Regions from separate parts of the Janthinobacterium sp. GW823-FHT06H09 genome, predicted to be linked through region 1. Evidence: predicted binding sites of a transcription regulator. Region 1 holds the regulator's gene; the other holds the start of a gene.
The links. Region 1 encodes FNR, which switches genes on or off when oxygen is low (the NO sensors DNR and NnrR bind a similar motif). Its sites were predicted from a motif close to TTGATNNNNATCAA; they were not measured.

Region 1 (3,415 bases):
CGCGGCGAACCACGCGGCGCCATGAGCAAGAAGGCCGGCAACAACGACAAGCTGGGCGACTGCATCGATTGCACCCTGTGCGTGCAGGTGTGTCCGACCGGTATCGATATCCGCAACGGCCTGCAGTATGAATGCATCGGCTGCGCCGCCTGCGTCGATGCCTGCAATACCGTGATGGACAAGGTCGAGCGGCCGCGTGGCCTGATACGCTACAGCACCGACCATGCGATGGAAAACAACTTCAATTCGAAGCAGATCCGCCAGCGCGCCATGCGCCCGCGCGTGCTGATCTACACGTCCATCCTGGCCCTGATCATCATCGCCGTGTGTACGTCGCTGGCCCTGCGCACGCCCCTGAAAATGGACGTGATCCGCGACCGCGGTTCGATGGGACGCGAGGTGGAAGACGGCATGATCGAAAACGTCTATCGTCTGCAGATCATGAACACCTCGGAGCAAAGCCAGCACTTTAAAATCAGCGCTTCCGGCTTGCCGGGCCTGACCTTGCTGACGCGCGACGAAGTGACCTTGCAGCCGACGGAAACGCTGGGCTGGCCGATCCGCCTGCGCGTGCCGCACGGCGTCGGCGAGAAGGGCTCGAACAAGATTGCGATCGAATTGCACTCGCTGGACGACCCGTCGCTGCACGTGCGCGAAAGCGCGGTGTTCATCGTGCCGCGGTGATGTTGATTTGGGGTCGGCCCCTCCGGGTCCGACCCCGTTATTTCGCCGTAGGGGTATCATCAATCATGCGTTAGGGTCACTTGATTTTCAACCCGGAAGCAAAAGCTGGAGTCGGACCCAAAGGGTCCACCCCCAAGGAGAACACAATGTCCGACAGTCTGAAACTGCAACCTCCCGTTGCCCCGTGGTACAAACACCGCTGGCCATGGCTGCTGATGATCGGTCCCGGCCTGTCCGTGGTCGTCGGCAGCTTCATGGGCTATATCGCGTTTACGCAGCCCGATGCGCTGGTGGTGGGCGACTATTACAAGCAGGGCAAGGCGATCAACCAGGATTTGAAGCGCGACACGATCGCCAGCGACCTGGCCATGGATACGACCCTGTCGTATGACGTCGCTGCAGCGCGCCTGAGCGGCTCCGTGCACAGCTTCGGCAAGGCGTACCAGGGGCCTTTGCAGCTGCACCTGGCGCATGCGACCCTGCCGGAAAAGGATATCAAGCTGCTGGTGCAGCCCGATGCGGCCGGCAATTTTTCCGTGGCGCTGCCGATGCTCGAGCGCAGCCGCTGGCAAGTGCTGGTGGAAAACGACAAACGCGAGTGGCGCCTGTCCGGCATCTGGACCTGGCCCGTGCAACGCAGCATCGCGCTGCATGCGGATGAAGAGTTATAACGTACAGCGCCGGGAAAAAACCGTAGCGAGCGGCAGTGATTTGTGGCTGAGAAGCACAGCTGTGCTATAGCACAGCGAGCATCGCAGGCCGCAAAGCACGACGCGCAGTAGGTTTTGACGGTGCTGTTACTTGCAGACGTCGGTGCCGGCTGTAATGGCTTTTAACTTGGCCGGCTGCAAGATCTCGATCTCGCGGTTGGAGACGCGCAGCCAGCCTTCCTTCTTGAATTTCGACAATAAACGGCTGACGCTTTCGATGGTCAGGCCCAGGTAGTTGCCGATTTCCTCGCGCGACATGCGCAACTGAAATTTGCTGGCCGAATAGCCGCGCGCTTCATAGCGCGACGCCAGGTTGACGATAAAGGCGGCAAAACGCTGCGTCGCCTGCATGTTGCCCAGCAACAGCATGACACTTTGCTCGCGCGTGATTTCCTGGCTCATCATGCGGTGGAAATGGCGCAGCAGGGTCGGCATATTGCCCAGCAATTGTTCCAGGCTGGAAAACGGGATTTCACACACTTCGCTGTCTTCCAGCGCCACCGCATTACAGTGGTGGCGGTCGGCGCTGATGGCGTCCATGCCCAGCAGTTCGCCAGCCATCTGAAAACCCGTCACCTGCTCTTCGCCGCCCGGATTGATCTGGTAGGTCTTGAAGTGGCCCAGACGGATCGCATACAGGTTCTGGAACGAGTCGCCGATGCGGAACAGCGAAGCGCCGCGCACGATCTTGCGGCGGCGGCCGATGATCTGGTCCAGTCTGTCCATGTCGCCCACGTCGAGGCCCATCGGCAGGCACAATTGATGCATGCTGCAGGTCGAGCATCGCGCACGCAACGCTTCCACGGTCACTGTGGGCGAGGTTGGAGTGAGTAGCGCTTCAGTCATGTCGGTACCTTTTAGAAAATGCAACAACAAGTTTACTGCATACAGGGTTGCCGTGTGCCAATTTCACCGCAATTTCGCTGAATAAACGACGTTCCGACTTTAATTATATGGCAACATCGTCAAAAGCCCATGCGGAGAGGGCAATTTGCGTGGCGGCGCTTGCCAAGCTGGGGTATTGATAGGAAAATTCCTGACAGCATTATCTGCCGCCTGTGCCGCCCGGTACTGAAAAGGAAATCATGAAGCCTCTCGGCATCAAAGCAAAAGTCGCGCTGGCCACCAGCCTGACCTCGATCGCCATGATCGCGCTGGTCACCATGATCCAGGTGCAGCACATGCGCGACGATTTCACCAAGGTACTGTTGAGCCAGCAGTCGTCCCTGATCAGCCGCACCGCCGCCGAGCTCGACGACAAGCTGGGCATGCTGCTGCAGATCGTCACCCTGACGGCCCGGCAGCAGCCGCCAGAACTGATCACCCAGCCCGCCCAATTGCGCGACTACTATTCGCGCCGCTCGATGCTGGTGCTGTTCGACGACGTGCTGGTGCTCGACGCGCACGGCGCCGTCGTGGCCGACATGCCGGAAGTGGCGGGGCGCGCCGGGATCAACGTCGCCGAGCGCGAGTATTTCCAGACCGTGCTGCGCACGCGCCAGCCCATGATCACCGAGCCGATGCTGGGCAAATCGAGCGGCATGCCCATCGTGCAGATGGTCGCGCCCGTGCTGGGCGCCGATGGCCAGGTGGCCGGCGTGGTGATCGGCGTGCTGCGCCTGTACAAGGATAACCTGCTGGGGAGGTTGCGCTCAGAAAAGATCGGCAAGAGCGGCTATTACTTCGTCCTCACGCGCGGCGCCGTGCCGCGCTATGTGCTGCATCCCGACACCAGCCGTTTGCTGCAGCCGCGCCTGCCGAACGCCAACCTGACGACCACCCGGCTGCTGAAGGACGATGGCGAAGGCACCATGGTCAGCACCAACAGCCGCGGCATCACGGCCGTCAACAGCTTCAAGCGCCTGAAATCCGTAAATTGGCTGCTGGCCGCCTCGCTGCCCCTCGACGACGCCTTCGAACCGTTCGACGGCGTGCTGTACCGGCTGGTGCTGTGGAGCATCCTCGCCTCGCTGCTGGCCGCAGCCGTGCTGGGCTGGGTCACCGTGCGCCTGCTCTCGCCG
Region 2 (3,415 bases), on a different contig from region 1:
AGGAACCCGGAAGGCCTGGCAACAGGCCTTCCGCCGCAACGATCCGCGGCCAGGCCTGCCTACCAGCGCTGGATATCGATCTGGCCAGTGATGCTCGTTTCCACCGGATAGCCCTCGACCTGCGACGGCACGCGCCGCTTGACGGACGAGTCGCGCAAATACACGACGAGCGCGTCCTTGCCCACGGCCGTGTGTCCCACGCTGACGCCTTCCACGCCGTCGATGGCCATCAGCGCCCGCTCGTTGCGCCGCTTTGCCGCTTCCAATCGGCCGTGGGGCGCGGCCGGGGTGTACTGCCCCATGCCCTGTCCAGGAATTTCATCCGGTAAGTACGGCATGGCAGCGTCTTCGAAGACGGCATATGGCGATGGTACGAATTTACTGTTTGACATGACAACCCTCCTGAGGCATTCCATGATACACCCGGCCATCCGGCGCTGCAGCGCCGTTCGCCGGGCACAACCATGCATGGCTGCGGCCTCTCATACAATCATCATCGTGCAAAAAGCAGCGTTATGCAAGGCGGCACCTGGCAGCGTGCTCAGGTGTACAAATTGATGTCGAGCGCCGCCACCACGCGCCGCATCTGGTTGGCAAACGTGATGTTGTTGCCGCCCGCAAACAGCAGGCCGACGGGATTGCGCTGCTGGTTCCAGGTCCAGATGGACGAACCCGAATCGCCGCCCGCGCTGAACGCCCCGCTCACGCCCGTGATGGCGATCTGGTCCTGGAACAGCGCGATCCTGCCGCCGCCGTAATTGACGTTGATGGTGGCGCCCAGGCCCGTGATGCGCCCCTGCGTCAATTGCGTCGTGCGGCCGGACTTGCCGACCATCATGCCCAACGCGGGGGCCACCAGCGCATTGCTGATACGGAAGTAGGCGGGCACGCCTCCGCTCAGGTAGACCAGTTCGGGCCGCACGCGGTCAGGCCAGGCCCAGCCGGTGGCGCAATCGACGTAATTGACGCCGCCGCTGAAATTGATGGGCACGAAACGCTCGAGCACGGCCACCTGGTCTTGCGGACAACGTCCCCCGTCGATGGGACCAGGCTGCACGATGCAATCGTTGAACACGCCGCCGTTGGAATTGGCCAGCACGTGATTATTGCTCAGGATCATCAAGCGGCCGCTGCGCGGCGCGCTGCGGCCCACGGCCAGGCAGCCGATGGTGCCGGCCGTGATGCGGAAATGCCCGACCGACACGCCGCCCGGCGCCGGACGCAAGCGGAAACGGTGCGGTTGCGCATCGATCACGCCCGTGACGACGATGTTGACGGGCACCTTGTCGCTGGCCACGGCGCGCACGCCCATGGCCCCCACGATGGCGGCCTTGGCGCGGTCGACGGAGGTGGGTTCGGCCACGTACAGGGTCAGGGCAGGCAAGCCCGGCTCGCCGGACGAGCTGTCGCTGGCGCCCTCGCCCAGGCCGATGGACACGCCCTGGATATTGCCGCCGTCGCTGAAGGCATCGGCCGCGCGCACGCCGCCCGCCTGCGAAATGCTTTGGCGCATGCCGTCTTCGATGCTGCGCTTGATTTCCAGCAATTCCATGCTGACGCCGCTCAGGGCGTCGGGTATCTCCGAGACGGACGCGCTCTCGATCGTATTGTCGTCTTCGCCGGGGGCGGCAAACTGGCCGACGGCCTCTTCGTCGTCCGCGCTTTGTCCCCTGCCGCTGCCGCCAGGCGGGGCGCTGAAACCATTCTCGTTACCTATCATTATGTTCTCCTCGTGGGTCGTCGCAAGACCAGTGTGGACGTGCCGCGCAGGCCAGTATTGATCTGGATTGAACCGCGCTGACGCATGGCTGCCCTGTCTCAATGGGCGCGGCGAGGATAAAAATAGTTCCCTCGTCAAGGTTGAGCGAGATCAGTCGTGCGGGCAGAGGCAGCGTCGTATACTTGACTGGCAGGCTGGAACTGGGCCTGCACACGGCAGCAACGGTATGGATGGGGAAATAATGACGATTCCTGGTAGGCCACACCAATCCGATGACGACGCGCCTGCTGGCGAGCAAGGCCAGCATGCGGGTTTTGTGCACGGCATGGCGGCCTGGGCGGAAAAACACCGCATCAGTCCGTGGCGTGGCAGTTTTGCCGACTTCATCGAGCAAATCCTGCCCGGCCGCGCGGGCCTGCTGACGCGCAGCGCGCACCAGTATCTGTGGGACATGATGCGCTGGAACGGCCAGACCGACGACAGCGGGCGCTTCCGCTGCCGCCTGTTCGACGACGAGCTGTTCGGCATCGACGAGGCGATCGACCGGGTCGCCGCCTACTTCAAGGCCGCCGCCGCCGGCTCCGAAGTGGGCCGGCGCATGCTGTTGCTGCTGGGCCCGCCATCGGGCGGCAAGTCGACCATGGTGATCCTGCTCAAGCGGGGGCTGGAAGAATACAGCCACAGCAGTGAAGGCGCGCTATATGGCATCGCCGGCTGTCCCGTGCACGAATCGCCGCTGCATCTGGTGCCGCACAGCATGCGCGCCGACTTTCGCGCCAGCTATGATGCCGAACTGCACGGCGAACTGTGTCCCCATTGCCGCGCCCGCCTGGAAGAACAGTACGGGGGCGACTTCCTGCGCATGCCCGTCGAGCGCATCCACCTGTCCGAGGCGGGTCGCTGCGGCATCGGCACGTATGCGCCGCACGATCCCACCACGGCCGACCTGGCCGACCTCGTGGGCTCCGTCGACCTGTCGAAAGTGGCGCAGTACGGCGACGAAGGCGATCCGCGCGCCTGGTCCTGGTCGGGCGCCGTGTATGCGGCCAGCCGCGGCATGCTGGAAATGATCGAAATCCTCAAGGTCAAGCGCGAATTTCTCTACCTGCTGCTGACCCTGACGCAGGAAAAGAATGTCAAGGTGTCGCGCTTTCCCCTGATTTACCTCGATGAAACCATCGTCGCGCACACGAATCTGGCGGAATTTCGCAAGTTCATGCAAGAAAGCGAAAACGAGGCCCTGCTCGACCGCATGGTCATCGTGCAAGTGCCGTACACGCTCAATTACCGCGAAGAAGCGCGCATTTACCGCAAGTTGATCCAGGCGGCAGCGCCCGCCTTCCGCGACGTGCACCTCGATCCGCACGTGCTGCATGCGGCGGCCGTGTTCGCCATCCTGAGCCGCTTGCCCGAGGGCGACGACAAGGAAGCGGAACTGGTCAAGAAACTGCGCGTGTACGCCGACGAAGACGTCGACGACTTGCAGCATGCCGACATCCGCCGTCTGCGCGAACGCGACAAGGCGCCCGACGAAGGCTTGGCGGGCGTGTCGCCCCGTTTCGTCATCAATGCCCTGTCGCACGCCATCATTTCCGCCCAGCGCAACAGCCTGTCCACCATGGACGTGCTGCTGGCCCTGAAAGACGGCATCGAAAGCGATGCGCGCATCGAACCGCGGCGCAAGCGCAAGTGGGT

Region 2: AC1Q6X_RS06770 (serine protein kinase) is a predicted target of FNR. The motif match lies at 1,778-1,791, and genes of this name have one in related genera.

The regions. Positions count from the first base shown of each region.
Region 1 is NZ_JBXAHC010000005.1:352,563-355,977, reverse strand. It holds gene ccoG (cytochrome c oxidase accessory protein CcoG) at 1-684, shown strand, start outside; gene AC1Q6X_RS10765 (FixH family protein) at 831-1,355, shown strand; gene fnr (fumarate/nitrate reduction transcriptional regulator Fnr) at 1,482-2,240, opposite strand; gene AC1Q6X_RS10755 (response regulator) at 2,480-3,415, shown strand, end outside.
Region 2 is NZ_JBXAHC010000003.1:420,005-423,419, forward strand. It holds gene AC1Q6X_RS06760 (hypothetical protein) at 60-392, opposite strand; gene AC1Q6X_RS06765 (chymotrypsin family serine protease) at 542-1,720, opposite strand; gene AC1Q6X_RS06770 (serine protein kinase) at 1,962-3,415, shown strand, end outside.